3 regions of the Paenibacillus sp. 481 genome follow, and region 3 is predicted to be linked to each of the others. Evidence: riboswitches for the same ligand, from Rfam matches in the RefSeq annotation. Region 3 holds a riboswitch; each other region holds the start of a gene.
What was found. Region 3 has a riboswitch for cobalamin ahead of KIK04_RS18495 (S-layer homology domain-containing protein). Riboswitches for the same ligand answer to the same signal wherever they lie in the genome.
Positions count from the first base shown of each region.

Region 1: linked by a shared signal. The riboswitch ahead of KIK04_RS17815 (1-propanol dehydrogenase PduQ) and the one ahead of KIK04_RS18495 (S-layer homology domain-containing protein) in region 3 are both predicted to bind cobalamin.
Region 2: linked by a shared signal. The riboswitch ahead of metE (5-methyltetrahydropteroyltriglutamate--homocysteine S-methyltransferase) and the one ahead of KIK04_RS18495 (S-layer homology domain-containing protein) in region 3 are both predicted to bind cobalamin.

Region 1 is NZ_CP075175.1:4,032,344-4,042,747, reverse strand. It holds gene eutA (ethanolamine ammonia-lyase reactivating factor EutA) at 1-923, opposite strand, end outside; gene KIK04_RS17835 (sensor histidine kinase) at 1,058-2,482, opposite strand; gene KIK04_RS17830 (ANTAR domain-containing response regulator) at 2,475-3,047, opposite strand; gene KIK04_RS17825 (EutP/PduV family microcompartment system protein) at 3,121-3,552, opposite strand; gene eutS (ethanolamine utilization microcompartment protein EutS) at 3,567-3,923, opposite strand; gene KIK04_RS17815 (1-propanol dehydrogenase PduQ) at 4,128-5,270, opposite strand; adenosylcobalamin (AdoCbl) riboswitch at 5,698-5,849, opposite strand; gene KIK04_RS17810 (response regulator transcription factor) at 5,928-6,584, opposite strand; gene KIK04_RS17805 (HAMP domain-containing sensor histidine kinase) at 6,595-8,019, opposite strand; gene KIK04_RS17800 (substrate-binding domain-containing protein) at 8,016-8,960, opposite strand; gene KIK04_RS17795 (MFS transporter) at 9,210-10,404, shown strand, end outside.
Region 2 is NZ_CP075175.1:339,719-350,122, forward strand. It holds gene KIK04_RS01340 (hypothetical protein) at 357-824, opposite strand; gene KIK04_RS01345 (hypothetical protein) at 841-1,353, opposite strand; gene KIK04_RS01350 (Nif11-like leader peptide family natural product precursor) at 1,578-2,000, opposite strand; gene glsA (glutaminase A) at 2,109-3,047, opposite strand; gene metE (5-methyltetrahydropteroyltriglutamate--homocysteine S-methyltransferase) at 3,462-5,786, opposite strand; gene KIK04_RS01365 (hypothetical protein) at 5,931-6,083, opposite strand; cobalamin riboswitch at 6,041-6,232, opposite strand; gene KIK04_RS01370 (HesB/YadR/YfhF family protein) at 6,468-6,749, opposite strand; gene KIK04_RS01375 (heavy metal translocating P-type ATPase) at 6,914-9,328, opposite strand; gene KIK04_RS01380 (cation transporter) at 9,536-9,736, opposite strand; gene KIK04_RS01385 (metal-sensitive transcriptional regulator) at 9,837-10,175, opposite strand; gene KIK04_RS01390 (thioesterase II family protein) at 10,331-10,404, opposite strand, start outside.
Region 3 is NZ_CP075175.1:4,181,030-4,191,433, reverse strand. It holds gene KIK04_RS18510 (NAD(P)/FAD-dependent oxidoreductase) at 1-571, opposite strand, end outside; gene KIK04_RS18505 (GyrI-like domain-containing protein) at 1,117-1,596, opposite strand; gene KIK04_RS18500 (VOC family protein) at 1,825-2,262, shown strand; adenosylcobalamin (AdoCbl) riboswitch at 2,427-2,569, shown strand; gene KIK04_RS18495 (S-layer homology domain-containing protein) at 2,659-5,079, shown strand; gene KIK04_RS18490 (ECF transporter S component) at 5,095-5,631, shown strand; gene KIK04_RS18485 (response regulator transcription factor) at 5,846-6,541, shown strand; gene KIK04_RS18480 (sensor histidine kinase) at 6,556-7,560, shown strand; gene KIK04_RS18475 (ABC transporter ATP-binding protein) at 7,751-8,521, shown strand; gene KIK04_RS18470 (ABC transporter permease) at 8,496-10,404, shown strand, end outside.

The DNA.
Region 1 (10,404 bases), 150 kb from region 3:
TCGACTGCACGCGCCATCGTCATCCGCTGCGTCAGTGGCGAAGCAGCAATCGCCCTCCCGAGCAAGATCCCGATATCTCCGTATTGGAACACATCGTCAGCTGCTTCTTCATAAATGTAATCAGCCACCCCACCGGAGAACGAGATACACGCAATGGCCTGATCGAGCCGCAGCCCTTTGTTCGTGACAATCGTGTCATAGTAGTCACTTAGCGGACGTAGCCCGACGCTTTCCTCAAGCAGCTTGACCATTTCCCCGATAATCGGCTCGAGATCGGCAGGCGTTACATGCTGCCCTACAGTCAGCGCTAATCCTCGCCGCGCTGCGAGCTGCTTAATCTTAGGTGCAATATACGTAATCTGATGTGACCCTTGGTCAACTCTGATGAGTCGACCACCGATGTCTAGACATCCCGTATCCAATAGCTCACCATTTGCAAACAAGGCTAGATTGCTCGTACCGCCACCAATGTCAATGTTCACAATGGAGGTCGAATGCTCTTTGGAATACGTGTGAGCACCAGCCCCTTTAGCGGAAATAATGCTTTCCAGATCTGGGCCTGCTGTCGCAACTACGAAGTCCCCGGCGAAGCCGCTTAACGATAGCAGCACCTCATTGGCATTTTCTTTACGTGCAGTCTCACCTGTAATAATGACTGCCCCCGTTTGAATGTCGTCCTTCGAGATGCCCGCTTTCTCGTATTGCTCTTGTACAAATAACTGAATCTGATGCATATCAATCCGATTGTCAGCAAGTACAGGCGTGAAGCAAATATCGCTGCGATAGACGACCTCTTTATCCGTAATGACTAAGCGCGGCACCGAAAAAGAGGATGATAAGTTCTCAATATGCAATTTCGACAAGACCAATTGCGTCGTCGAAGTTCCCATATCAATGCCTACACTTAGCAAATGTTCATTCACTACTCTCACCCCCTGTCGCTTCATATCGCCGATAAGTACGCAAAAAGGCTTAAAGTTATAACCCTCCCGAATATCGGAAATGGTTCACTCTAAGCCTCTTTGCTTATTGGACTACATCTTTGTAGCCTGAATATTTATTTTTTAAATGTAAAGCTTACCGCCGTACCGCGACCATTAGATCCAATGGTGAGCTTACCTTTGAGCTTATCTTTCACATAGCTGCGGACAATTGATAGCCCCAAGCTTTTGCGCGAGCTTTCAACCGTAGGGAATCCGACACCATCATCCGTTACGATTACAGTAACTAACCCGCCTTCCAGCTGGGCATTTACCGTAATCGTGCCCTGCGTGCAATCCCCAAACGCGTGTTCATAGCTGTTGTGAATCAGCTCATTCACAATGAGCGCAATGGCAACCGTACGGTCACTATCCAGACAAATGCTCTCTGTAGCCGTAATGTGAATATCGATCAGGCTGCAATTAACGAAGCACCGCTGAATATTCGACGCGATGAGCCGAATGACATCAAGCAAATCCACTTGCGCTTCGATTTCCGTCGATAATAGTTCATGAGTCGCCGCAATCGCAAGCACCCTGCTCACACTATCGTTCAAGCTTTTTTTAGCTTCCGGACTCTCACATTGCCGCCCCTGAATACGGAGCAGTGAAGCGACCGTCTGCAAATTATTTTTGACCCGATGGTGAATCTCACGTATCGCAACCGACTTGGAAACAATCTCTGCTTCCTTATGTTTAATCTCGGTCACATCGTGTAAAATGACGCCCACGCACAAGTCTTGCTCTTCGATAAACAACCGCTTCACCTGATAATAACGGTCAGCCACCTTCACATCCGTTGTCAATGGACAACAAGGTAACGTCGTATGCTGCCTCATCAACTCGGAGAACATCGTCTGATCCAAGGACAAATTATCATAATGCAGCCCTTGAATGTCCTCCAAGTAACCAAGCTGCTTATAATACTCCGATGCCTTCTCATTTTTCAGCTTCAAAAATCCCCGCTTGTCGAACACCAGAACGGCATCCTCCAACTGATTAATGATCGAACCCTTGAAACGCAGTATCGCAGTCAGCATCGAAGACATCTCACTGTCCTCGTATTGCGTTCCCGTTACATTAAAATGAGCTTGAATGTTATCGATCACATCTTTTTCATAAATGACGACCGCAATCACTTTATCTTGGCTCTTAATCGGATATACCGTCTGCCGGACAAGTTGCTCTTCCTGCGTATTCGCGATAAGTCCCTGTGACATCATACCCGTCTCCAACGTACGCAGGGCACCTGGCTCGTTTGCGCGTAGCGCCCTCTCGCCCGTGACCGAGCGCTTATACAGCGACTGCCCTTCTCCCGGTCGACGATGGTAGACTACAATCGCCTCATTGGAAATACTGGACAGCACGTCGATAAACACATCATCTTGCGCGTCCGACATTTCGAAGGATTCGGCGATTCCGATAATCCGTCTAATATCCGCATCTGACAATCCCGTATGTCGCTGACATAGCTGCTCGATCCGAATTCTGTAATCAATCATACGAAATGACGATGGTCGTTGCGATTTCGATCATTGGACACCGTCGATCCATACTTAGTTTACGCAAAGTTTGATAGGCTTCTTCTTCCGTGCAGCCATTTTCTTTCATCAAAATTCCTTTGGCCTTCTCGACGGCTTTGCGCTCTTCCATCTTCTGCGTTAGCTTCGATAGATTTTGCTCAAGCTTACGAATTTCTTTGCCTTTGGCCATCGTCACTTCTACCATTGGAATAAACGACTTTTCATCAAGCGGCTTCACTAGATAAGCAAGTGCTCCGACAGAGGATGCTTTCTCAATCGTTTGTTTGTCGCTGAATGCGGTCAACAAAATGATCCCGCCTGCCAGCTGCTCTGAAATGATTCGTTTGCCCGCCTTTAACCCATCCAAGATGGGCATTTGAACATCCATGATTACTAGATCGGGCAGATGCTTTTTGCATAGTTCGATGGCTTCAAAACCATCTGAAGCTTCGCCTACTACATTGTAGCCCGCCTCTTCAAGCATCTCACGAATATCCATCCTTGTAATAGGTTCATCGTCGACTATTACAATTTTTCCATTCATGTGTCATGCACCTCATTGTCTGCCGTTATTTGCTCTTCTAAATGAACGCTTCTTTCTGAAACATATACGTCGTCTACGCCTCCAAATAGTTGCGAAGCGCCTCTACTCCAACGTTCTCTATCGTCGAGACTTCAAAAATATATTCCGCACCCGCTGCTTGCAAATGTGCTCGCGCTTCGGCGATCTGTGCTAGCGTCTGTGCCAGCTCTACTTTCGTCACGATGCCGATCACCGGCTTGGCGAATACGGTCGCAAAGGCTGGCGGAAAATAGCTGTCTTCCTTCGTACAATCTTGCACAAGTCCGATTACGTCTGCATCAACGCTGGAGACGAGCAGCATCTTGTACAAGTATCGATTCTCGATGCACTCCCCAGGCGTATCGATCGCCTGATCGAGTGTTTCAATCGCTTGCGTCTTCTTATACGCAATTTCTTGGCCGTGCAGCCATTGGCACAGCGTCGTCTTGCCTGAGCCCGTACTTCCGGCCACGATCAATTTCTTCATTGCGGCTTCTCTCCTTACGTTCTCGTAATCTTCGCAGCTGAGAAGCCTAAAATATGTTGCAACCCAATCAGCACTTCACTTACCGCAGATTCCACGGATGATACATCTCCCGTAATGACGAGCGAGCCGCTGAACCGATCGACAAAGCCGATCTGCACCCCTGCCGCCTTCGTCGCGATATCTGCTGCAATAATGGAGGCCTCACTTGGTGTAATAGTCATAATTCCGATGGCATCACGCGTTTCGCTTACTAGCCCCAGCTTCTTATAAATATCCGCATTGGGGTTCGCAATAATGTGAGCCAGCGTAACCTGTTTACCAGGTACATATTCTTGAATAACACGTTGTTTTTCGTTGTGTTGGTTGTCCATACTCTCATCCCATTTCTTGTAAGAAACACGATTTTGCTGTAAAAAAACATAAAGACCCCTTAAAAGTTCGCCACGGAATTTTTAAGAAGCCTCATCGCTTGTATTTGTATGCAACACGCCGTTGTGTTACTTTCACTATATTTGAAAACTGTAAACGTTGTCAACCGCATTGCGCACGAACTTCACGCATAATTAAACTTTAATTTAAGATTGAAACATTTTGTTCAAAATTTGTACGACATCAGCTGTGGTAGGCACACGCGGATTCGTAGCCGTGCAGCCATCTTGTAGCGCTCCCTCGGCAATCAGCTGACGATTTTCTTGAAATGCAGCTTTCTCCACACCTTGCTCACGCAGCGTCTGCGGCATATTGAGCTGTTTTTGAAGTTGTTTAATCGCCTGTACCAGACTGCGAACGCCGCTCTTCGCATTCGGAGCCGACAGCCCGAGCAATTTGGATATTTCGGCATATTTTGCTGCCGTCGCGTTGCTCTCCTCTTTGCTGTAGCCTGGCTTGTAGTCCGCATTAAATTCAATGACGTACGGCAACAGCATCGCGTTCATGCGTCCATGCGCAATGTGGAATTTAGCTCCAGCGACATGAGCAATACCATGATTAAGGCCGAGCGATGTCATATTGAACGCTATACCGGCGAGACAGGAGGCATTGTGAATTTTCTCCCGTGCCTCCATATCATTACCATCCTTATAAGCACGTGGCAAATACGAAAATACGAGCTTGATCGCCTTCTCTGCCATCGCATCGGTAATATCGTTCGCCTTAGTAGAGACGTACGCTTCAATGGCATGGGTTAATACGTCCATCCCTGTATCCGCGGTTATAAAGTCAGGCACGCTTCTGACTAATTCCGGGTCCAAGATCGCTTCTTGCGGCAACATATCCTCAGACACGAGCGGATATTTAATATTTTTTTGCTTATCGCTAATGACAGAGAATGAAGTCACTTCAGAACCTGTTCCGCTCGTTGTCGGGATTGCGATGAACGGAATGTCTCGTTGATTGAGTATTTTTTGCGCAAACAGCTTCATCGCTTTAGCCGCATCTATCGCAGAGCCTCCGCCAATGGCGATAATCAGATCCGCCTGAAACGCACCGAGCGCTTCCACACCCTCTGTGACGATTTCTACAGGAGGATCAGGGATGATATTGCTGAAAATGTACTGCTCGTTGCTCTCATCCAACCGTTCAAACAACATATTAATAAGCCCCGATTTAAGCATAAAAGGATCCGTAACGACAAAAATTCGTTTCTTTTTCCACTCCGACAGGCGATTCAACGCACCTTGTCCTAAATAAATATTCGTCTTGATTGAAATGTTGTTCAAGTAAGGCACCTCCAAAATGTTACGAAATACGAATGGCTCGCTAAATAGTTAGATAACAAAGCAGTTAGGTAACAAAAAAGAGGCTTTTAAAGGAACTCAATCCCTTAAAAGCCTCTTTGCTTGTTATATAATGTGTACGCCATTGTACACAATGATTGCATTTGTAATTGTCTTTCTCCACTGTACACCGCAATCGAGACACTCGTCAACCTTATATGTCACTGCATCGTACATGAAGAAGAGTTATATAAAAAAGGGATGCACCTCGTTGTGCACATCGTTCCTCGACATTGAAGAACTCCCCACTTGCTAGCTATACGTCGTTGTATGTGTTCGGCGGCGAGCACCTGGCATCGCCAACAGCAGCGTTGGCAGCCTTCTAGCCACATAAAAAAAGCCTAGCGAGGCAGAATACGTCACTAGACTTGTAAACCAGTCACTTTCGCCTCGAAATGACGGGTCAGGCAAAGTTACTAGACAATCGACCTGACTTAAGACTGAATACTCAGCCTATTACAGTGGCGGGACCGCGTTGGATTTGCACCAAACTTCCATTGTCTATCACTTTTTCTATTGTGTATGACGTGAATGGGCATCCATTCGACATTATTATAGCACAATCGATCGAGTTGGCAATATAAAGTATTACAAAGGTAGTTACTTATTTTGTAGATTATGCTTGATAACATATTCGACGAGCTCACTCTTCTTCGTTACGTTTAGCTTGGCCATTAGTCTACTCTTATGCGTATCTATCGTTTTCACGCTTAGTACTAGCTTCTGACCGATTTCGACGAGCGAATAACCTCGGGACAAATAATCCAACACTTCTTTTTCACGTGAGCTAAGTAGATGGTAGAGCCTATGATGCTCTTCTTGAATTGACTTTTTTTTGATAGAGGACAGTAGTACGTGTGTCTCCTGAGGACGCAAAAATACGTATCCTTTGATCACGGAATCGATGGCCGCGTACAAGTCCTCATCGACGGCAGCCTTTGGAACGTAACCAGACGCCCCTGCATGAATGACGGCGTTAATGTAGTCCTCATCTTCATGCATTGTTAATACGATTATTTTGGCATCAGCATGTCGCGCTTTAATCTCTTTAAGCACTTGAATACCGTCCATTCGAGGCAAGCTGATGTCGAGAATTAAAATATCCGGCAGCAGCTCCTCGTACAGTCGCAGCGCTTCAATTCCGTCGGCCGCCTCGCCCACAACTTCGTATGAAGGGCGCTTGCCCAACAACAACTTAAGACCTGAACGAATCAAAGCATGATCGTCAGCCAACATGACTCTTGTTACCTGCTCCATCTCGTATCCCTCATTCTGTCTCACATTTTAGTGGAATGGACACCTTCAGTTCAGTCCCGCCCCAATCCGATTTTTCTAGCAGGAACGTTCCGCCGAGCAGCAACGATCGCTCCCTCATGCCATGAATGCCAATCCTATTTTGCCGGCGCGCCTGCTCGAAGTCCTCCTGCTCGATTCCATGTCCGTTATCACGAATCGTGACGTTAATCGCCTGTTGTAACGCTTCCATGCGGACATCGATTCGAGTTGCAGCCGTATGTTTCACCACATTCGTCAAACTCTCCTGCAGGATTCGATATAAGGCAACAGCGGTGTGGCTTTCAATAACTATATCGTCATTGGGCACCGTAAGATGAACTTCAATCGCATACTTTTCTTCAAATTTATTGGCATACTTTCGCATAGCCGCAATTAAGCCCATATCGTCCAAAATGGGCGGCCGTAATTCTACCGCAAGGTCTCTAATTTCCCGCAGGATGCCAGCAGCGATATCTCTGCTTGTCGTCAGCAGCTCTTGCTGCTCGGCATCTTTTGCTTCATTAGCCATGACCCTCATCGTCACGATTAACGAAGTGAGTGCTTGGCTTGTCTCATCATGAAGCTCGCGCGATATTCGTTTGCGCTCATCCTCTTGTGCGGAAATGAGCTTTAAGATGAGAGTGTCTCGTACGCGATCTTTGTCCTGCAATTCATTCAGCAATGCCTCGACTTCTTTATTGGAGCTAATCAAGTTATCAGCCATCTCGTTAAACGCCTGAGCCAGCCTACCAATTTCATCATTGCTCGATACATGAGCTCGCAAAGATAGTTTCCCTGCCGATATCCCCGACGCAACTCGCACAAGATTGTTAATCGGCCTCGTAATAATGCGAGTTACACAGTAGGCAATCCCTGCGGCCCCAACACAAACGAGTATGGTAGCGATAATTAGCTTCCCAATTTTGTTCTTGATGTCGGCCTTCGCTTGCTTCTCCGTCATCCCCACACGGACAAATCCGATGTCACCATCTTCAATGGGAAAGAGCACATCATGAATGAGTCCTTCGTTAGAGACAAGCGTTTCCACATGGGGCTGACCATGTTTATAAAGCATATGGGTATCCATAATCCCTTTAGGAAGATCACCTGAAAACGTATGAGAAACGAGACCATGATTATTATTAATGACCAAAATATAACGGACATCTTCATTTGCTTGCTGCGCCTGTGAAATTAAAAAATATGTCGCATAGTAATCGTCCGTCAATATGTAATCAGAAGATGATGCCGCAATCGTATTCGCAATATTTAATCCTCGTTTTTTAAGTTCATCCGCCATCATATTCGTTAGCGACTCCCAAATAATGTAGCCCAAAATAGAGGCGAGAAATAGCAGCGAGACCATAATAGCCCCAAATATTTTTTGATTGATTTGAAACTTATTCATCCACCTCATGATCGGCCTCTTCCGGTAACCGTGTGAGCGCTGTCAAATAATAAAGGATCTACAGGTACAAATCGATCAATGGATATGCCTTTGAGCGCCGCTTGGATGGCCTCATGCTCATGCATCGTTAAAAAAATATGTTTTATTTTTTTCTTTTCTTCTTCCGACAGATTGCGGTTGACGACCACAGGACCTGTACTGAGCTGCTTGGATTTCGCGATTACTTTTAAATTTTTGGCTAATTCCGGATCTTTCTGTAACGCTTGCTCGAATACTGAATTGTTCACCGCGGCAGCAACGACGACGTTATCCATGATCGCTCTAAGCGAATGCTCATGATTGTGCGTATACATGGACCGACCAAAAAATTGTTCCGGCGTCTCATTCAACTCTGCCAGCTTCTGATTCACAAATAAGTAACCTGAATAGCTGATCGGGTCTGTAAAAGCAATGCTCTTTCCTCTTAGATCAAGGATATGATCAATATCCTCTTGCGAGTTATTGACGACCAAATACCCCTGATAATAGGGAACCCCCATCCGTTCTTGAACCGCGATAGGTTCCAATTCTTCCACATTTCGATAAGTGAGATAGGCCCCTGCTGAGAGAAGAGCGATATCTGCACCACCATTAATGATGAGCATGCTCATTTCTCGATAACTTTTCCGTTGGATCAAAATGACTGGTCTTTGCAATTGCTCCCCAATATGATTGGCAATCTTCCTATAGTGCTTAATCGTATCGGCTGGTGCTAGCAAACTTGAAAAAGTCACACGAATAGGATCATTCCTGCTCTCCTGAAAGGGCTCAGGAGCCGGCTCGGATTTGGTAAAGTCAATCTGGTATTCCGAGCGAGCGTTCTGACAGCCTGACAATAACATAGCTACTACACACACAAGTATAATCACGACATGCCTATTCAAAATCCCACCCCAGTTATTCGAAATCATAATTCGATCACCTAGTATAGCATGATATGTCCTGTCTGTAATGGATATCAATCTAGGAAGCCCGCATCGCATGTTCCATGCGGGTTTTTGTAGGAATTATTCCTACATATTAAGCGATAATTCCTACAAAAAAATCAGAGTTCCACTGATAGTTAGCAGGTCTAATGAACTTGATAATAAAGGGGGGCAATCAACACGTGCACAGAAAACGAAATGAAAGCGCTACATAATTAAAAGGGGTTGAAAACTGTGATTTCATTTTTGAGACCAAAGATGGCTTCTGCCAAGGTCCCAGCGGATCAGATCGAGAAAAAGTATAGACAGTTCCGCTTACAAGCTTTGCTAGGTGTATTCTTCGGATACATGGCATACTACATTGTTCGGAATAACTTTAAATTGTCTACACCTCAATTACAGCAAGAGTTAGGGCTTAGCAATACCGAGATCGGTTTGCTCATCAGCTGCTTGCTTATCACGTACGGTATTAGTAAAGGTGTTATGAGTAGCCTCGCGGACAAAGCAAGTCCAAAGCGTTATATGGCTTTAGGTCTAGCACTTTGTGCGATGGTTAATATTATGTTAGGCTTCAGTACAGCCTTTTGGGTGTTTGCAGCACTCGTCGTGTTACTCGGTTTGTTCCAAGGTATGGGTGTCGGTCCTTCGTTTATTACGCTCGCGAACTGGTACCCGCGTAAAGAACGTGGCTTCATTACAGCCGTATGGAACATTTCTCACAACATCGGCGGCGGTATCGTAGGTCCGATCGTAAGTTTCAGCTTGCTCATGCTAGGTGGAGATGAGCATTGGAAAGTGGCAAGCTATCAAATTCCTGCAGCTATCGCCGTTGTGTTCGTGCTTGTCATCTTGTTCTTGACAAGAGAAAAGCCTGAGCACGAAGGTTTGCCACCTATTAGTGAAATGTACAAAGATAATCTTGATTCAGCACTTGGGAAAAAAGATGAAAAAGCACCATCTGACATGACGGCTTGGCACATTCTCTACAACTATGTACTTAAAAATAAAAATGCATGGTTAGTATCCATTGCAGACGTATTCGTGTACATGATCCGCTTTGGTGTTATCAGTTGGTTGCCGATTTACTTGTCAACTGTAAAAGGATTCTCTAAAGGTGAAATGGGTTTCGCGTTCCTTATTTTCGAATGGGCGGCTATTCCTTCCACACTATTGGTTGGCTACATGACGGACAGATTCTTTAGAGGCTATCGTATGCCACCAGCAATTATATGTATGTTCATTATTTTCTTCGGTATCATCGGTTACTGGCTAAGTGACTCCTTGATTATGGTAACGATATTTGCAGGTCTTATCGGTGCTTTGGTTTATGTACCGCAATTCTTGTGCTCGTTGCAAACGCTCGAAGTTGTACCTCCATTTGCAGTTGGTTCCGCAGTTGGTTTGCGCGGAATCATGAGCTACCTTTTAG
Region 2 (10,404 bases), 1.9 Mb from region 3:
AAATAACATGTCCAAACATATTAATACTTTTATAAGAAAATAATCCATTATCAAGGTTTATTCTCATAAAATACATGTTTACTATTTTGAAGTACTTTCGACAACATTACATGCACCCAAAACACGATGAACCGATTCCCATCTAAGTTTTTAGTATGTCGTCTCACTAATCGGGGAGTTGAATACCTGATTAGCCCCTCGAATTTGGACACACACCTGCTAATATGCGCTTTCTCAAAAGCTAGCACACCAGCTTTTATGGAACAACCTACGATCTTGTTATTACTGCGGTTCGGCAAGATTAGCACAGTTTAATGGTCTCAAGTTAATCTGATTCCAAAAAAAAGAGACGAATATCAATATCCGTCTCGGCTTGAACATTGTTCCTTTAATTCGGTGAACTCGGTACAAAGTTGGGCTACAAACTGCTCGATTTGGGCTTTCGTAATTTGGATTTGCAATGCTGGGCCCGTGTTACAAGAAATGCGTTGTGCCCCAAATTCTCCGGCATCTAACACGAAAATAAGCGTGTATGTATCAGGATACTCCTCATGATCGATTTTATTTATGTACATTTCAAAACCCGGCTCTAACATACTTATACTTGCTTGCGGCAGGTTTAATGAATGAGAAAGTTTACGAGTCATCAATAAAAAGTCTTCTTCTATGCAGTGAACCGTCTCGTTAATATCAAAATAATTGCTTATAAGACGAATCTCAAGTGACACGGTATGATATCCGTCATCATGATTCGTAAAGTTTGAAACCGTTAATTCAATCGCACAGGATGAAATATCGAATTCAGTATCTAGAAGTTTAGCCAATTTGTCATCACCTTCGTTAGTATTTCCACTTAAATAGTGTCCATTTTCCCTTAGGGTTTGTTTGCACATAAGTCGTTACCGCAGATTTTCTATCACCAGAGAGTACTACGGCCACCTTAGAGCTATTCTTATCCCAAGCTATTGGTGCACCCGATTGATTGTCCTTGTAGCGGTCACCATGCGATAATGCAGTATCTAGTTGAACAGCAGTAATACTTCTGTCGAGTGCTCTATCTTTCACATGAGCAGTCAATGTAATAATCTGTCCCGTCGACAATTGTACAGGTTGAGCTTTCCCCTTTGTAATAACTAAGGTCCTCAATAAAGGAACAGCTTTTAAATCTTCAGAAGACTTTTCTGCTGTGAGCTCACTGCTACTTGCGTGAAGTACTTCCGACTCATTTTGCAGACTTGTTTGCGAGTCTTTGTCAAGAATAGATTGTACAGCTTCTGCATAGGGACTGTAAATGAAAGAGATACAAAAAGAGATAATAAAGGTAAAGAACAAAAATTTACTTATATGTTTCACAACCTCACACCTCCTAAATAATGGTCATCCATTAACCTTCCGCAGAGAGTCTAACATACAATCCATTACATGGCAACGCGTATAATAAATAACTATTTCAGCCTTTTTCCTTGATTGCATTTCGCAGAAAACCCAATAACAATACACCTGACACCTACTCGGCATAAAAAAGGAGGGGCCACATCTAAGGGCTCCCTCCTCCTACAATCTATTTTTTTCCGTTCTCATTCACGCCAACGTAACTTCAAATCCAATTCACAATACGTCTTTTCTGCCGTACCACTAACCAACTTGAGGATAATGCCTTCGGGCGTAAAATTCATATGCATATCCGCTGATACCCCTGTACTTCGAATGAGTCGAACGACCTCATCATTGAGACCACGTTGCGCCGCATCCATAATCTTGGTGGCGAACTCCGACGAGTGTTGCACACGCTCCAGTAGTTTTCCGGCTTGCTGCATAAGCTGCTGGCTCATGGCAGCCGAAGCCATAAACGGAGCAGCATGTACAGCTGGATACATTTCAGGCCGCTCATTGTATGATGGCTCAAAATAGCGTCTATTAATCGGCTTTAACGGCACCACAGGTCCGATAGGTTGAATCGCACCGACCCGCTGCGCCTTTCCGGGCACATATGGTCGCATCGTACTCCTCCTTCGTGTCATCCATCTTCTATTTTTATGTGGATAACTGCACAACGGTGACTGATAGAAGAATATGATTGAAATGGAATGATATATGCTATTACCCGCTTAGAACATACTCCAATCATATTGTTCAGATAAGCGAGCCAGCAAATGCACACCAGCAACGCTATTACCTTTATTGTTTAATGCCGGACCGACCACACCGATCCCCATTTGACCAGGAACGATAGCTAAAATACCACCCGACACCCCGCTTTTTGCAGGAATCCCAACTTGAATAGCAAATTCGCCAGAAGCATTGTACATCCCGCATGTAACCATAAATGATTTGACGATTTGCACAAAATGGCGTGGAATAACTTGCTCTCCCGTTTCCGTATCAAAGCCATTGTTGGCAAGCAATAGCCCCATTTGGGCCAAATTCGCACAGCTCACTTGAATCGCGCATTGACGGAAATACACTTCAAGTGTCTCCTCAACATCTTCTTCCAAGATTCCGTTATCGACCAAAAAATAAGCTAGGGAGCGATTCCGATTCGCCGTATCACGCTCTGAGCTGTACACGTCCTCATTCCAGCCAATGGAATTATCTTTCGCTAGCTTACGAATAAAATCAAGCATCCGCGCCGATTTCACCGCTGGTGTCTCACCTGCAATCAATGAAGCAATGACAATCGCCCCAGCATTAATGAATGGATTGAAAGGCTTACCTGGGTCTACGAGCTCCAATTTTAACATCGAATTAAAATCGTCTCCCGTCGGCTCCATCCCTACCTTCTCAAATACGCGCTCCTCACCACTGTCCATTAAGGCAAGTAGCAGCGAGAACACTTTAGAAATGCTTTGCATTGTGAAGCCAATTCCACAATCACCAATCGTAATTCGTTCACCTTTTATATCAAAAATAGAAATACCTAACGCATCCTTAGGTGAGTTTGCCAATCCCGGTATATATGTTGCCACTTCGCCCTCTTCAGCTATAACGCGGCTTTGTTCGACCAACTGCGGCAGTTCTGCACGCAATTGTTGCCAGTTGGTTGCCATCTTCTGTTCACTCCGTTCTTCCTAAACCGCTCAATTCATAACACACAAAAAAAGATAAGATATAAATTATATTTTATGCCTATATCGTCTGACAACCAACAAGTAAATTCGTACAATTATATAATTATGCAAAAAAAGTTCATAAACCCGCTTTATTTAGTAAGAATAGAGCCAAAAAATAAGCATCAATCTCAAAAACACCAAAGATTACATGTCTGAACAAATGTTCTCTCCCCATGGTTTTTCCAATTTGTGATTCCACCATTCATTCCGTAAAAAAGGAAAATCCCCTTACTCAATAGCTTAGAACGACGTCATCCAACGTTCATCCTTCAGCTGTTAAGTCAAGGGGATTCTCACTATAGTTAAATGTATCTATTTATTCATCTAAATAAGGGCAAATACAAGCTGTACTTACTCCGCAGCCACCGTGCTGCTCGCACCTAGCTTCGCGCGTACGTTGCGCGTTGCTTCCACCATGTTGCGCAACGCCGCAATCGTTTCCGGCTCGTGGCGTGTCTTCAGGCCGCAGTCAGGGTTAATCCAGAACAAGTCATGCGGCAGTACGGACAAGGCACGCTCCATAAGCTGCTGCATTTCTTCGACAGCTGGTACACGCGGGCTATGAATGTCATAAACACCGAGGCCAATGCCCAACTCATAGCTTTCACGTTCGAATACCGCCACGATGTCACCACCGCTGCGCGCTGTTTCCAGCGAGATCACGTCTGCATCCATATCCGTAATCGTCTGGATCATATCCGAGAAGTCACAGTAACACATATGCGTATGAATTTGCGTCTGCGCAGCCGCGCCGCCTGTGGACAAGCGGAACGCGCGTACAGCCCACTCTTTGTAATATACCGCATCTTCCGGCAATAAAGGCATTCCTTCCTTCACAGCTGGCTCATCCACTTGAATCATGCCAATTCCCGCTTGCTCCAACGCTTCAATTTCTTGACGAAGCGCATAAGCAAGTTGATACGTCGATTGCTCACGTGGAATATCATCACGTACGAACGACCAGTTTAAGATCGTAACCGGACCTGTCAACATGCCTTTAACAGGTTGCGATGTCAACGACTGTGCAAATGCCGTTTCGGCAACGGTCATCGCTTCTTTGAATGCTACGTCTCCGTACAATACCGGAGGCTTCACACAGCGTGAGCCGTAAGACTGTACCCAGCCATATTGAGTAAAGGCGAAGCCATCCAGCTTCTCACCAAAATATTCAACCATATCTGTCCGTTCAAACTCACCATGCACAAGAACATCAATACCGATTTCTTCTTGAATTTGAATCCAGCGCTTCATTTCATCCTGCAAAAACGTTTCGTACGTGTTCAAATCCCACTCGCCACGGCGGTAGCGCAGACGTGCACGACGAATTTCTGCTGTTTGCGGCATACTGCCGATCGTTGTCGTCGGCAACAGCGGCAATAGTGGCCAGCGCTCACGGTGCAGTTGCTTCCGCTCCGCAAAGTGCGCACGACGCGTGCCTTGCTCCTCATCAGCAAGCAGCTGTGCCAGCTCGCTTACAACTTGTGGACGTTGACGCAACGGCAGCGTGCGCCATGCATGTACCGCTTGCGCGCTTGCTTCAACTGCCGAAGTCGTAACGGCATCGGCTTGCGATTGATGACGCGCAAGCAGTGTAATTTCCGCCAGCTTCTCGTCAGCGAACGCGAGCGCTTGCTGTAATTCCGGCAGCAATGCTGCTTCACGCTGCGTCGTTAACGGCACGTGGAGCAAGCTGCACGATGGCTGCAAGATCCAACGCTCCTGCGGCACAATAGCGGCAACCGTTTCGAGCCAAGCCGATACAGCGGCTAAGTCCGTTTGCCAAATGTTGCGGCCATCAATGACGCCGAGTGCAAGGCGCTTGTCAGCTGGGAAACCGTGCTTACGCAGCGACACTTCGTTGCGCAACTTGCCATGTACAAAGTCTAGGCCCAACGTATCAACTGGCAACTGCACGAATGCTTCATAGTTCGAGACGCCTTCGAAATAAGTCTGAACCCACAAATGCAATTGCGGTACAGCTTGACGCAAAGCTTCATAGAATGACTGTACAGCAGCCCACTCTTCATTACTCATCGGCAGTACGAACGACGGCTCATCCAGTTGCACGACTGCGACACCTTCCGCAGCCAGCTCTTGCAACAATTGGCTGTATACGTCTTGGAATTGCGCCAGTACTTGAAGGCGCTCTGTCTTGGATACGCCTTTCATCGAGCGAACGTACGTGTACGGCCCAACGACGACAGGCTTTGTCTCAATGCCGAGCGCTGCTTTTACGCGACGGTACGCTTGCAGTGGACGGTTAGTCGTCAATTGCGGAGCGCGTCCTTCCCACTCCGGTACGATATAGTGATAGTTCGTATTGAACCATTTAGTCATTTCACAAGCGACCGCTTCTTGCGTGCCGCGAGCTAGAGCAAACATAAGATCAGGGGACACTTCGCCACCCGTATACTCAAAACGAGAAGGGATCAGGCCGAACATTGTCGTCGTATCCAACACATGATCATACCAAGCATATTCGTTTACTGGGATATAGTGTATGCCTTTATCCTGCATCGTGCGAACGCGCTCAATCTCGATGCGCTCTAGCTCAACCTGCAAAGCTTCAGCGGAACTTTTTCCAGCCCAATATTGCTCTAACGCCTTCTTCCACTCGCGGTCATAACCGATCCTCGGGTACCCAATTACGCTTGTTAATACATTCGTTGTTGTCAAAATACTTCTCCCCTTCCGCATTCTAAGGACGTTCATACGCCAGCTTAGCCACTATCCATTTGCCTTTTTTAGCTACAAAATATAAAAATGCACACAAAAAGGCACTTCTGTGCGAAATAGGTCCATACAGAAGTGCCGTAAACTTTACCTCATGATAAATGATTTCAACAAATAAGCCGTATACATGATCAGATCATGATTACGACGTCCTTTGCCGCGTTTACGAAACACTTCCCTATCTCCCGTAGGTTCACACAGTGTTGCCAGAACAGGCAGGTCTCCTGACTTCAGCTTCATCGGTAGCGGCTTCCCTTCCCAGTCTGATCGACCAGTGGTTGATAAGCACTACCTCATCTGTTACAGTGGCGGGACCGTGTCGGTATTTCACCGATCTTCCCTTTTAAGCTTTGAGACATGCTCAAAGCACCTGTTCCCTCTTATCCAGTTGTGTCCTTGGCGTTGTTTTCCAATTGATGATGATTATAAACGCAATCTCGAGTGGTGACAAGTTCTTTTTATCTCAAGCGATTACCATTCTTCTTCCCATCGATCTAAGTAATCCCTCTCCACCCGCGTAGCTGAGGAAATAAGACAACGAGAAAGAGCGACCCTGACTGACGTCAAGCTCGCTCACTCCTAAGTGCCAAATAAAGTTATCCAGCAACTATGCTGCTAATATCGTTAGGCGCCACGCACAAACACAATTTCGTTGTGCTGCCCATCCAATGTAAGCTCTTGATCCTCTAGAAACCACACATCATTTTGCTCCATAAAAAATGTGATTCCTTCCGCTTGCACCGTCACGGCCGGATGCCGTGGACTGTCTTTCATAATGCCGAAAGAATAAGGTCCGGCATCGCTAAATCCGCTATAGCGAACGAAGATGCGCACGGAGTCTCCTGGTGTAAAGTCCCAATCCGCAACAAAAATGCGGACCGCTTCAGATGTTACCCGTAGTTGCATCGTACGACCTCCTTATGATGAAAATAGACTGCTAATTAAGTCGTACTTCGATCATAACATGCCGATAGCACATTTAAAAGCAAGAACTTGTGTAGTGTTGATGCAATCGTTAACACTAGCAGTGACTAGCATAAATTAACAATATATGGGTCTAATTCATTTTATTACAGCTTCACGCGTTGCAATCGAAGCGCATTTAGCACAACGGACACAGAGCTAAAGGCCATTGCCGCCCCCGCCAACCATGGCGCGAGCAATCCAGCTGCGGCAATTGGAATGCCCAAGCTGTTATAAAAGAGCGCCCAGAACAAGTTCTGCTTAATGTTGCGCATCGTACGGCGGCTCATTTCCATCGCATCTGCGATACCGTTCAAGTCGCCACGCATGAGCGTCACCCCAGCCGTCTCCATGGCGACGTCCGTGCCCCCGCCGATAGCAAAACCTACATCTGCTGCTGCAAGCGCTGGTGCATCATTAATCCCGTCGCCGACCATAGCGACGACGCGCCCCTCAGACTGCAAGCGGCGTACATGCTCCGCTTTTTGTTCAGGCAGCACCTCTGCGTGCACCTGCTCAATTCCGACTTGAGACGCAATCGCTTGCGCCGTGCGAACATTATCGCCTGTCAACATGACGACGTTGATGCCTAACTTGTTCAAGCGTTCAATCGCTTTGCGCGATGTCTCTTTTACTTGGTCTGCGGCCGCAACGATGCCCGCAAATCGTCCGTCTACGGCAACGAGCATCGCTGTCTTGCCTGCTTGCTCCATGTTGCGCATCGTCTGTTCAGCATGTGAACTATCAACGCCATGACGTGCCAACCATGCACGTGTACCGATGACAACTTGACGGCCTTCTGCTTCCGCAATAATACCATGGCCAGGTTCAGCTCGGAATGAAGTCGCTTCGCCGTTAGCTTGAATTCCCTGCTCTTGCAAACCCTTTACAATCGATTTCGCCAAAGGATGCTCCGATTGGCGTTCCGCCTGCATAATCCAACGTTTTACGTCTACTTCATCATAATTGCTTTCCGGCGCAACGATTACGTCAGTCAATGAAGGTGCCCCTTCCGTCACCGTTCCCGTCTTATCCAATACGACGGTTTGGACACGATAAGCGCGCTCTAAATGCTCGCCTCCGCGGAACAAAATACCCGCTTCCGCTGCCCGTCCTGTACCTGCCATAATCGAGGTAGGCGTTGCAAGTCCTAGCGCACACGGACAAGCGATAACGAGTACGGCGATCGTGAACTTTAATGCCTGCCCGAAATTGCCCGGCTCCAGCAACAAATACCATACACCAAATGTCAGTAATGCAATACCGACAACGATGGGAACAAAAATGCCTGATATGCGGTCAGCTACGCGTTGAATCGGTGCCTTTGAACCTTGTGCCTCTTCTACGATGCGTACAATTTGTGCAAGCGCGGTGTGTGAACCGACCTGCGTTGCTTCCATCGTAAACGCACCATGCGCGTTTACGGTCGCGCCAAACACACGGTCACCAACTTGTTTCTCGACAGGTATACTTTCGCCTGTCAACATGGATTCATCGACAGTTGATGTACCCGTCAGCACGATACCATCAACCGGAATTTTCTCACCTGGTCGTACAAGGACATGGTCACCGACCACGACAGCTTCCATCGCTACTTCCAGCTCTACTCCATCGCGAATGACAGTCGCAGTCTTCGCTCTAAGTCCCATCAACGCACGGATAGCTTGCGATGAACGCCCTTTCGCTGCTGCCTCAAACCATTTTCCAAGCAAAATGAGTGTAATTAACACAGCACTCGTCTCAAAATACATTTCTGGGTGATGAAGGCGTCCCATCTGCCATTCCCAAGCTAAGTATACGCTGTACGAGTAAGCTGCTGTCGTTCCCAGTGCAACAAGCACATCCATATTGGCACTTCCGTTACGCAGCGCTTTCCATGCACCAACATAAAATCGTGCGCCGATGACGAATTGAACAGGTAATGCAACTAACATTTGAAACCATGGATTCATAAAAATTCCCGGAATCCAAATCCAAGATAAGAACGACATGTGACCAACCATGGACCACAGTAACGGTAATGAGAGTACAGCCGATACGATAAACGTATTCCGTAGCTTCTTCACCGAGCGAGTAACACTTGTTTCCTCACCTTCTGCTTGCTCACGCTTCACGAAACCTTTATAACCTAACTGTTCGATTTTATTTGTAATTTGGTCGGGTTTTAATCCCCGATACGTAATACGTGCAGTCTCAGTCGCTAAGTTAACCGTTGCCGTCTCGACCCCTTCGAGACGACCTAACCCTTTTTCAATTCGCGTCGCGCAAGCGGCACACGTCATCCCTTCCACTTGTAGCTCAACCGTTTGCACAGGCACTTGATATCCTAGGGCGTCTATTTTGCTTACGATATCCTCAACTGACGTTTGTTGATCATCAAATGTTACCGTCGCTTGCTCTGCCGCTAAATTAACCGTCGCTGTGGCTATACCATCTAATCGGTTAAGTCCTTTTTCGATGCGCGTCGCACAAGCGGCGCATGTCATGCCTTCAATAGGCAGCGTTCGTTGCTGCTCAGCCATTACGTTCAACCTCCTTCATATCTTCCATCAATATACCCCCACACCCTATATATAAGGCCAAAATAAATCTCCTTACACAAAATCAAGATGTAGAGTACATGTGAGTCAGCATCTTGTAGCAGTTGATGCTAGATAGGGGGATACCCTACCTATGTATTCATACCTACATCGTTGATCTGTGTTCGGAGTCTACATACAATCTAAAAACTAAGCGACATCGTAACCTTGATCTTCAATCGCTGTACGAATAGCTTGCTCATTTGTCGTCGCTGCATCATATTGAACCGTTACTTGCTTGCTAGCCAAGTCTACTTGAGCTTCGGCACCTACACCAGCGACTGCTTTCTCAACCGATGCCTTGCAATGTCCACACGTCATTCCTTCAACTTTCAATGTTACTGTTGTCATTTGAATTCCCCCATTATTAGCTTACCTGTCATGTATTTGAATACGTAATTGCCTGTCTCGCATGGCTACTGCATAGCTACTGCATTGCATTGCTCGATGCTTATTTAAGAAGTTTGTGTATCGTTGTTAGAAGTTCGTCTACAACTTCGTCATCTCCACTTTGAAGTCGCTCTACGACACAGCTCTTCATATGCCCTTCTAGCAGGAGCTTTCCGACTGAGTGCAGCGCAGATTGGATAGATGCCATTTGATTCAGAACATCGTCACAATACGTATCGCGCTCAATCATCGCCTTGACACCTCTAACCTGACCTTCGATTCGATTCAAACGTGTGATTAAGTTACGCTTCGTTTTATCCGAATGATGACTTTTGCGTTCATTTGGTTGTAGTTCACAGCCTGATTGACATCCTTCATCTTCTTGATGTTCCAAGCTCATATGTTGTGATCACCACCTTCTTCCATCATATTAGCATACCCCCCCACCCTATGTAAACACCTTTTTTAACTTCGACAAAAAAACGGCTTCTGCCCCCTGTTATGGTTGCAGATAGCCGTTTACATATTAAGGCACTCAATACGAAAAACAACAAATTACAGACTGACTTCGTACGGACGACCTTTAAAAGGTTCGCATTCAAGTAGTGCGGATATAACTGCTTGTTCCT
Region 3 (10,404 bases):
CGCCGAACTGAGGACGGCGATGCACAACCGTTACGCTCGCAGCAATCGGCTCCAGCTCATTCGCCCAGTCTACCGCCGAGTTGCCACCACCGGATATGAGTACTCGTTGACCGCGAAACGGCTCCAGCTCTTGCACCGTATAGTGCAAATTCGTCACCTCGTAGCGCTCAGCGCCTTCAAAGTCCAGCTTGGCCATCTTAAGAATACCGCGGCCAAGCGCAAGAATGACTGTACGTGTCCAATGTCTTTCTCCCGATTCAGCCACAAGCACGTATGTACCATCCTCTTGCCGTTCAAGCCCTCTAATCTGCTGTCCGAACACAAGTGTCGGGTCGAATACTCTCGCCTGCTGGTCGAGCTGTTTAATAAGCTGCTCGCATATAATCGGTGCGAAGCCGCCTACGTCCCAAATCATTTTTTCAGGATAAATGAGCATACGGCCGCCCAGCTCTTCTTTTGCTTCAATGACTTTCGTCTTCAAATCGCGCATCCCGCTATAAAAAGCACCATACATCCCTGCAGGGCCTCCACCTATAATCGTTACGTCGTACAGCTCCAATGATTCAGTCACCATTAATTCCCCCAGTATGCTCACTACCTTAGATGATATTGATTATTATTATCAATTATATCTTTATTCGTTATTGTACCGTAGTAATCGTTCACTGGCAATGGACAAACCATCACTTTTTAGGGATTAGTTCCTACTTACTATATGAAGGAGCTGTCTCATAACGACCTCACGTATTGATCCTACGTCTCGATCACAACTATTAAACGCGAAGCTGGTGTCTGGTGGGAGGAATCTTTAAAAAATGAGTGCAATGGCATAACGTAGGAAAAGGAAAGCCGCTTGCAGATTAAACCTTGGGGATTTGAGCTTGACCAAATTCGCCAGCCTGTGCGTTTGTAGCATGCTGAGGCTGACGAGATGGTCCCGTTCGCGGCCGTTAAAGAAGAAATAAACAAACTCTTACCACATGGAACGGTGTTACAGATTAAAGCCGTAGTGTCCAGTCCTGAAGATCAGGTACATTACACAAGCAGCGAAATCGGTCTGTCCGAGGTACTCAGCTACTATGCAGCTAAACGAAACTCATAAAGCTGTACGTTCACTCAAGCTAATGCAATATGCAAATCAATTTCATTGTCTGTCTCACTCGGTTTATAGCGATGATCCCAGATTTCAAAATCAAAATCAGCAGGCCGCTGTCCATTCTCCTGCATCCAAGTGCCATACAAGTAGGAATAGGACTTAGATAACTCCGACTCTAATCCAACATGTGTATACTTCACAACCTTGCTTTCAGGCACCAAATGGCTGATCATTCCGGAAGGAATGTGATCGACCTCTGCAACCTTCACCCCAATAATGGAAGTGAATGCATCGAGATTCGGGTCGAAGTTCTCCTTACACGGGTAAATTTGAATCAAGTAAAATGGCTCCCCTGCACGATGACGAATTTCATTTACCCGACTTTGCAAATTGTTGAATGCGTCTTCAATAGTGCGATCTTCATCAAGCTGCTTTAAATTAGCGTGGGCGGTTATACCAATGACTGTAAACTGCGGAACGGACAACACGACTGGCTCCATTTAAATACCTCCTCAAAATTTGTTGATTACTGCTCGCTAACTACTTGTAAACCTTATGTTCACCTGATAAAATAGAACATATATTCGTATTCTCCGCTGTGATAAATAATCCTTTTTTTAATGGACATCATTTTTGAAAAAAGTTTATTTATTCCTGCTAAGGGTAATAATACGAACAGTTATCAATGGTTATCCATTGAAATTTGATATTCAAAGGAGTGTTTATCAATGGCTTTAAACGTTTATCTTAATTTTAAGGGGAACTGTCGTGAAGCAGTCGAATTTTACGCGCAAGTATTCGGAGCGGAGCAACCGCAGTTTATGACCTTTGGTGATTCACCTCCAAGCCCAGACTTTACACTTCCTGAAGAAGCAAAGAACCTCATTATGCATACATTCATTCATATTAGCGGACGGAAAGTGATGTTCTCCGATGTATTTCCTAATATGCCGTTTGTAGTCGGAAACAATGTGAGCCTTACCCTCAACAGCCACAATATGGACGAGCTACAATCCGCATTTGATCAATTGAAAGAAGGCGGCACAGTAGCCATGGATCTTCAGGAAACGTTCTGGAGCAAAGGCTACGGCAGCTTAACGGATAAATTCGGGATCGTGTGGCAATTTAACTTAGATCCTGAAGACGAAGAGTGCGGTACGAAATAACGGATTCCGCACTGAACAAGATGTAGTAACTTTTCTATTTCTAGAAAAGTCGCTGCATCTTTTTTTGTCTCTATATATAGTGAGACACTTAAATGGTATTAACGCTCACCCTCATGCCTTGTATAAAATCTTATATACAGGGGTTCATTCCCTGTTATATAATGCTAAAAGTTAAATACAATGTGAGAGACGGAAGCTGGTGTGAATCCAGCACGGTCCCGCCACTGTGATAGGCGTAAGCCTTAGTCAGGTCGGTTTCTCCCATTGATCATTTAACCTGAACTTTCGAGGCAAAGGTCGGGTTATTCATCATATTCCTCATATGATAATAACCGTAGCTCCTGCCTTTGTGTCGGAAGCTATTTTATTTTTATCATGGAGAGGAAGAGAGACAGCATGAAGAAAATCTTATCCCTGCTTATGGCTGCATCATTGTTCTTGACAGTCGCTATAAGTGCAGCTCCACTTCATCAAGCAGCTGCTGCTGCACCTAGTTTCAACCTGAATACTGAGGTTCAACGAGTCGTTAAGGCCTATTCAGCCGCCCAATATGATGATTGGTCAGCGGTAGCGGACAATGTTCTAGGCAATACCATCCCTAGCACTTATATCGAGCAAGCAAAAGCAGCCGTCATCGCTGAAAAAGGCAATTACACAAAGGGAACTGACATTGCGAAAGCGATTATCGGCCTTACAGCAGCAGGTGTCGATATTACGAATATTGAAGGTATTAACCTGCTGGACAAAGCAGTTAACTTTGACACGAATGAATTAAGTCTTTCCAATGACGTCGTTTACATGTTATTAGCCCTCGACTCTGGACCATATGAGGTTCCAGCAGGCGCGCCTGTCACACGAGATTTTTTGATTAAAAAGCTACTGGAGCTCAAGCTTCCAGCAGGTGGATGGTCATTCTTTGGTTCAACACCAAATGCGGATATGACCGGCATTATTATGGCTGGATTGGCCCCCTACATACAGCAACCGAGCGTGTCAGATGCTGTCTATCATGCGGATAAATTTTTTAAAGACAAACCGTTAGACAACAGCAATAGCGCAGCTATGCTTGTGATTGGTCTTTCCGCAGTTGGAAAAAATCCAACAGCAGATGCATACAAGCAAGATGGCAAAAATGCATTGGACAATCTGTATTCATACCTCACGACCAACGGACTTTACAAATATAAAAAAGCACGTGCAACCGGCGACAGAATGGCGACCAAAGATGTCATGCTGGCGTACCTTTCTTATCAAAAATTTTCAAATGGTAAACACAATAGTATTTTCTATGATTTAAAATCTAGATACAACACGACACCACCACAAAAACCAGATCCGAAGGCGTTCGATGTCTCGATAAATGTCACATCAGAGAAGCAATGGACAGGTTTCCCGCAGTCAGGCAAAGTTACGCTGCAGGAAGGCGATACGGTTGATACAGCACTCACGAAGCTTGTAGGAGCCGATCAGATCAAATACAAAATGTACGGCACGATGAAATACATAGCGGGCATAAAAGGCCTTGAATCTGGTGCCTATGGCAAAACGAGCGGATGGATGTATTGGGTCAACGATCAAGAACCTACCGTAGGAGCTGACGAATACAAGCTTAAAGCAGGCGACACGGTAAAATGGACCTACACTGGAGTTGATCCCGTAACGAATCCACCAGGCAATGGTGGCGGTGGTGGCACTGGCGGCGGTGGCGGTGGTACTGTCACTCCATCTATTTCGGTATCCGTCATGACTGAAGTACCTAAGTCAGGCTTGCCGATTAGCAATCAACAAACGTACCGCGCAGATATGACCGCGTTCGACGCGCTTGTCGGACTGGTAGGCGCTAGCAACATCAAGCATAAAGGATCAGGCGAAAGCTTATATGTGTCTTGTGCGATGGACTTGTGTGAACGAGCAAACGGAGCCCTTAGTGGCTGGAAATATTCTGTTAATGGTACCGAGCCAAATGAATCAGCAGGTGCTTACAAACTAAACAATGGCGACAGCATTGTATGGAAATACACTGGAACTCCCCCCACGAATACAGGTGGCGGCGTTCCCCCGGGGGGTGGGTCCGCTGGAAATTCTAATTCCGGCAATCCCTCAGTACCTAGCACTGGAGAGACAGGCAACAAATCTGGAACCAATAACAGCAATAACAGCAACAAAGACGGTAAACCCGCTTCAGGCAGCAAATCAACTACCGATCAAGGAAACGGAAAAAACACAGACGCTAACTCTGCTGCCGTTACTGTTACTGAGCATCTTTCTAAATATAGCGATCGGAATCAAATATCTCCTTGGGCGAAAGAAGCTGTTGCTCGCGCAAAACAGCTTGGCATCCTCGAAGGAACAAAAAACAAAGACGGAACAGTAACATTCCAGCCCAAAAAAGAAATAACGAGAGCTGAGTTCCTTAAAATTGTCGTTAAGCTCTTGTATGGAGATGTGAACGTAACGAGCAAGACAGAATACAAAGATGTAAAGACAAAAGATTGGTATTATCCGTATATCGTCAAGGCTAAGGAAATTGGCATGATTAGCGGGTTCGCAGATAACAGCTTCAAACCAAATGAAGCCATAACGCGTGAGCAAGCTGCAATTATTCTTGGCAAAGGCTTTAAGCTAACAGCTAAGAAAACGGTGAGCTTGAAAGATGTATCGAAGCAGCACCCTGCTGCGCTCTACATTGCAGCTGTACACGAAAATGGACTCATGACAGATAGCAGCGGTAAATTCAATCCGTCGCAAAAGGTATCCCGAGAAATGGCTGCTGTTCTAGCCGTAAAATTACACGATACATACGTAACGAACAAATAAAGGAGGTTAATGCCCATGCAAGCCGTTCATAACCAGCTACAACGCATAGCTGCTTCTCCAATGATAAGAAACATGACTATCGCTATTTGCTTATCGGCTTTAAGTATTGGTGGCCGAATATTGACCAATCAATTTCACATTCCGAATGTACAGCCCTCCACTGCCATTATTATGATTGCAGCGATAACTTTAGGCATGAGGTACGGCCTTGGTGTCGCCATTGCGACAGCAATTGGCTCGAACATGGTACTCGGGCACGGGCCTTGGACGATGTGGCAAGTATGTGCATGGGGTTCAGTTGCCATTTTGGCTAGCTTCCTACAGCCCTACTATAAGAAAATACCGTTAGTTGCCCTTGTTGGATTCGCTGCATTAACAGGCTATTTATACGGATTTATCGTTTCGACGCCGGCCTGGGCGTTAGGACCTGTTCATTTTTGGACGTACTATAAGTTTGGTTTACTGTTTGACACGTATCATGCTGCAGGTAATGCAGCCTTTATGGGAATGCTCGCTCCCATTTTATTGAAAGCTGTCCACAAAGTGCAGTGATCAAGTGATCACCAAGTAAAGCACATCGACCATTTCAGGTCAGATAGTATAATCCCCTTCAAGTGGCTGCACTTGGAGGGGATTTTTGCATTTGCTTTTGCATTTTTCAATTATAATTAGACTTCACTTTATAAATTTGCTAGATTAATTACAGATTTAGCATCCCATTATGTTATTGATGTAACGAAATGAATCGGAGGGTTTCATAAAGATGATGGAGACAATCATGATCGTAGAGGACGATCCTAAACTTGCTGAAATGCTCCAGCAGCACATTCGCAAGTATGGATTCGAGGCCATTATCGTAACGGACTTTGAACATGTCCTTGACCAATTTCAATCCATACAACCACATTTGGTCGTCATGGATATTCATTTGCCGAGCTTTGACGGCTACTATTGGTGCCGCCAAATTCGTACCATATCCACTTGTCCGATTATTTTTATTTCGGCACGTGATGGAGAGATGGATCAAGTGATGGCGCTCGAATATGGCGCCGATGATTACATGACCAAGCCGTTCCACTACGAATTGGTACTGGCCAAGATTCGTAGTCACCTGCGCCGCGCCTATGGCGCATATGCAGCGCAGGCCGATGAACGTAAAATCGAACAAACCGGCCTTGTCCTATATCCTGAACGCCTAGAAGCGTTGCTGCACGACAAATCGGTCCTGCTCACGAAGAAGGAAGCCGTCTTGTTAGAAGTGTTCATGACAAGCTATCCTCGCGTTGTGAGCCGCGACAAAATTTTAGACAAGCTGTGGGATGATCATGCGTATGTCGATGACAACACGCTCAGTGTAAATATGACGCGCCTCCGTAAAAAGCTATCTGATCTAGGCATTGAGGATGCCATGGAAACGATACGCGGGGTCGGGTACCGCCTGCACATCACATGGAGTAAATAAAGGAGTACACCGCCATGCGCTTATTTTTGCGAGAACATGTTCCGCTTATCCTTTTTTCAATCGTGCAGTTGTTTGTCGTGCTGTTGGTCTACTGGTTTGACGGCTATAACGACCTTCGTACAGCGCTGTACTCGGTATTTTTAGGTGTTTTTCTGCTCTGCGCTTATTTAGCATTTCGCTATATCAGTCATAAATCGTTCTACTCAAGGCTATCAAGCCCGCCTGTTTCGTTGAACGATACCATCCACAGTAAAGAACTAGCACCTTTATCAGTGGCACTCACGAAGCTGTTAGAAACACAGTACTCCCACTATAAACAAGAGCTAACAACGTGGGAGCATAAACAACAGGAACATATTGCATTCATGAACCAATGGGTCCATCAAATGAAAACACCGCTGTCCGTCATTGAACTAATGACCCAAGACAGTGTAGACCCTGCGTTTGACAGTATCGCTGAGGAAACCGATCGACTTCGTAAAGGACTCGAAATGGCTTTATACATCTCTCGCCTTGAAACGTTTGAACAAGATTTTTATGTGGAGAAGGTGGCGTTGTTCGAGAGTGTCGATAAGGTCGTCCATGAAAATAAGCGCTTTTTTATTCGCAATTACGTGTATCCTGAACTGAATATCGATCCACAGCTGACCGTCAATACGGATCGAAAATGGCTTAGTTTCATGCTCGATCAGCTTCTTACCAATGCGATCAAATATTCAGCCGGCAGCCGCGGGAAAGTCAATATTTCGGCCTATACCGAAGAACGAGCTGTAATTCTTGAAATGCAAGACCACGGGGTTGGCATTCCGGCCGCTGATCTGCCTCGTGTGTTCCGTCCCTTTTTTACGGGGGAAAACGGTCGTACTTTTAAAGAATCTACAGGCATGGGCTTATATCTCGTCCACGAAGTTGCCACGAAATTGAATCACCAGGTGGAAATACAATCCGCAACATCCGACACGCCCAGCACAAAGCGCGGGACTACCGTCCGCCTTATTTTTCCGTATGCGGCTCCATAACGGCTTGCACGGCTTGCAACGTGGATACCGACCGATGAACTTCAAGTTCATCGGTTTTTTTGTACCAAGGGAATCTTCACCTTAAAACCTTACACCTTTGTAAGACAAATGAAAGCCGCCACATTATGAAATATCATGCATTTTGTTTACACTTAGGTTAAATAATGAACGTGTAAAGGAGATTAGCAAAATGGATATGCTGCAATTAAGCAGTTTAAGTAAAATATACCGCGGCAAAGTGTCTTACGAAGCTTTAAAAAACATTGATTTAACGATTAAGCAAGGCGAATTTGTCGGCATTATGGGGCCGTCAGGCAGTGGCAAAACGACATTACTGAATATGGTAGCCACAATTGATACACCGACTTCTGGAAAAATGATGGTGGATGGCGATAATCCTCATGAGCTTTCACCAGAGCAACTTGCCTTATTTCGCCGTCGCAAGCTAGGATTTGTCTTTCAAGCGTTTAATTTATTACCGACCTTAACGGTAAAAGAAAACATTTTGCTCCCGCTTACCTTAGATGGGACACCCCTGTCGTATATGAATGAACAAGTGGCGCTGCTCGCGCAGAAGCTAGATATGGAATCGATTTTGGACAAACGCACCTACGAAATCTCAGGTGGACAAGCACAGCGCACCGCTATTGCGCGCGCCGTTATTCATCAGCCCAAGCTGCTGCTTGCAGACGAGCCGACAGGCAATCTGGATTCCAAGTCGGCACGCGATGTCATGGAATTGCTGGCGAAGCTGAACAAGCAAGATAACACCACAGCGATGCTTGTTACACATGATCCATTAGCTGCAAGTTATTGTGACCGCGTCGTCTTTATTAAAGACGGTCAGCTGTACAATGAAATTTATTGCGGTGACAATCGACAGGCCTTCTACCAAAAGATTATTAACGTGCTGTCCCTGTTAGGAGGAAATGCGCATGACTTTTCGACAATACGCGTTTAACAACGTCATTCGGAATAAACGCACATATGCGGCTCACTTTTTAAGCAGCGCCTTCTCGGTCATGATGTTCTTTACGTATGCCATGCTGCAATTCCATCCTGATCTGCAAGGCGAACTAACACTAACGAGCCATACCGTGAATGTGTTCGGAAAAGTCGCGATGTCCGTCGCCCAACTGTTGATTTTTGTATTTTCATTTTTCTTCTTACTGTACTCGGTCAGCTCCTTTCTCAAAACGAGAAAAAAAGAATTTGGTATCTTGCTTATACACGGCATAACACCCAAGCAGCTGTTTCGACTCGTATTTATGGAAAATATGATGATTGGCATAGCCGCCATTATGACGGGAATAACGGTCGGCATTATTTTCACCAAATTAATATTGCTCATAATTGCAACAGTATTAGTCATTGATCAAGGATTGCCTTTCTACTTGCCCTGGCAAGCAATCGCTCTTACGTTCGTTGCGTTCTTAGTTTTGTTTTTGGCGATTTCACTGTTTACGTCACGCATGTTGAAAATGAATCAACTCATTGAATTGATCAAAGCTGAAGATAAGCCAAAGCCAGAACTGAAAGCATCCATTTGGCTCTCGTTGCTCGCTGTCATGTTAATCCTAGCTGGTTACCTTGCGGTTTATTTATTTGCCATCAACACAGACCTCGTCCCCTTGTTAATTGCGGGTGTAGGTTTGACGATTATAGGTACTTATTTCTTGTTCACGCAGCTTAGTGTGTATCTGATAGGCTGGTTGCGTAAGCAAGAGCGGTTGTTCTTTAAGCGTACGAATCTATTAATGTTCTCAGAGCTAACGTATCGCATGAGGGACAACGCGAATATGTTTTTCATGATCGCAATCGCGTCGGCTGTCGCATTTACGGCAATTGGTGTCTGTGCAGCGGCAAGCAACAAAGGGTTGTCGGAAATGAAAAACCCTTATGCTTTCAGCTACACGACCTTCAGTGAACATAAAGCGGAGCAGTCGAATATTGCCACGATTAAACGGAAATTAGAACAAGCTCAAATCCCATACCGCTTCGGCACCGTTACACTGATGCTCACAGATAACAGCCAGATTATGATGAATCTGTCTGATTATAATTCATTGTCGACTGCACTCGGTTATGAAAGCGAAACGTTAGCGAGTAATGAAGCCCTGCTCGTATCTAGCAAGCAAGATGATCATGATCATTATAAAGGGGTTTATCCTAGCAATGTGCTCGAAGTGGAGCAAAGTAATCAAAAGATTAGGCTCAATGAGAAAAAAGCGATAATCCGCAACATGATTCCGGACGTTGCCCTTAATAGTGCCCGTATTGTCGTAACTGACGCTCAATTTGAGCAGTTTAGGGCTCTATCCAATGAAAGTACCCTGATTCGAAAATTTTACGGCTTCGTTGTCGAGAACTGGGAGCAGACAACCAAAAATGTTTCCTTTCAATTGATGGACGAAATCGGAGAGTTCGATGAACATGTTGCGATTTATTATTTCAATTCTTTATATTTGGATTGGCGCAAGGATAAGCAAGAAAATGGGCTGCTTATGATGTCTGGTGTGCTCGTTGGCATCGTGTTCTTTACATTTGCAGCAAGCTTCCTCTACTTCCGTTTGTATACAGACCTAGAGCGTGAGAAGGAGCAGTACCAATTAATTAGTAAATTAGGACTGACCAAGCTAGAGTTGAAAAAGATGGTTACGCAGCAACTGCTACTTATGTTCTTCCTGCCGATTATAGTCGCGATTATGCATAGTAGCTTTGCTATCTTCTCCCTGCAGCAACTCGTCCACTATGCTCTAGTGTCGGACTCATTTACGATAATCGCCTGCTTTGTACTCATCCAAGTTCTCTACTTTGCTATCATTCGCTGGCGATATATCAACA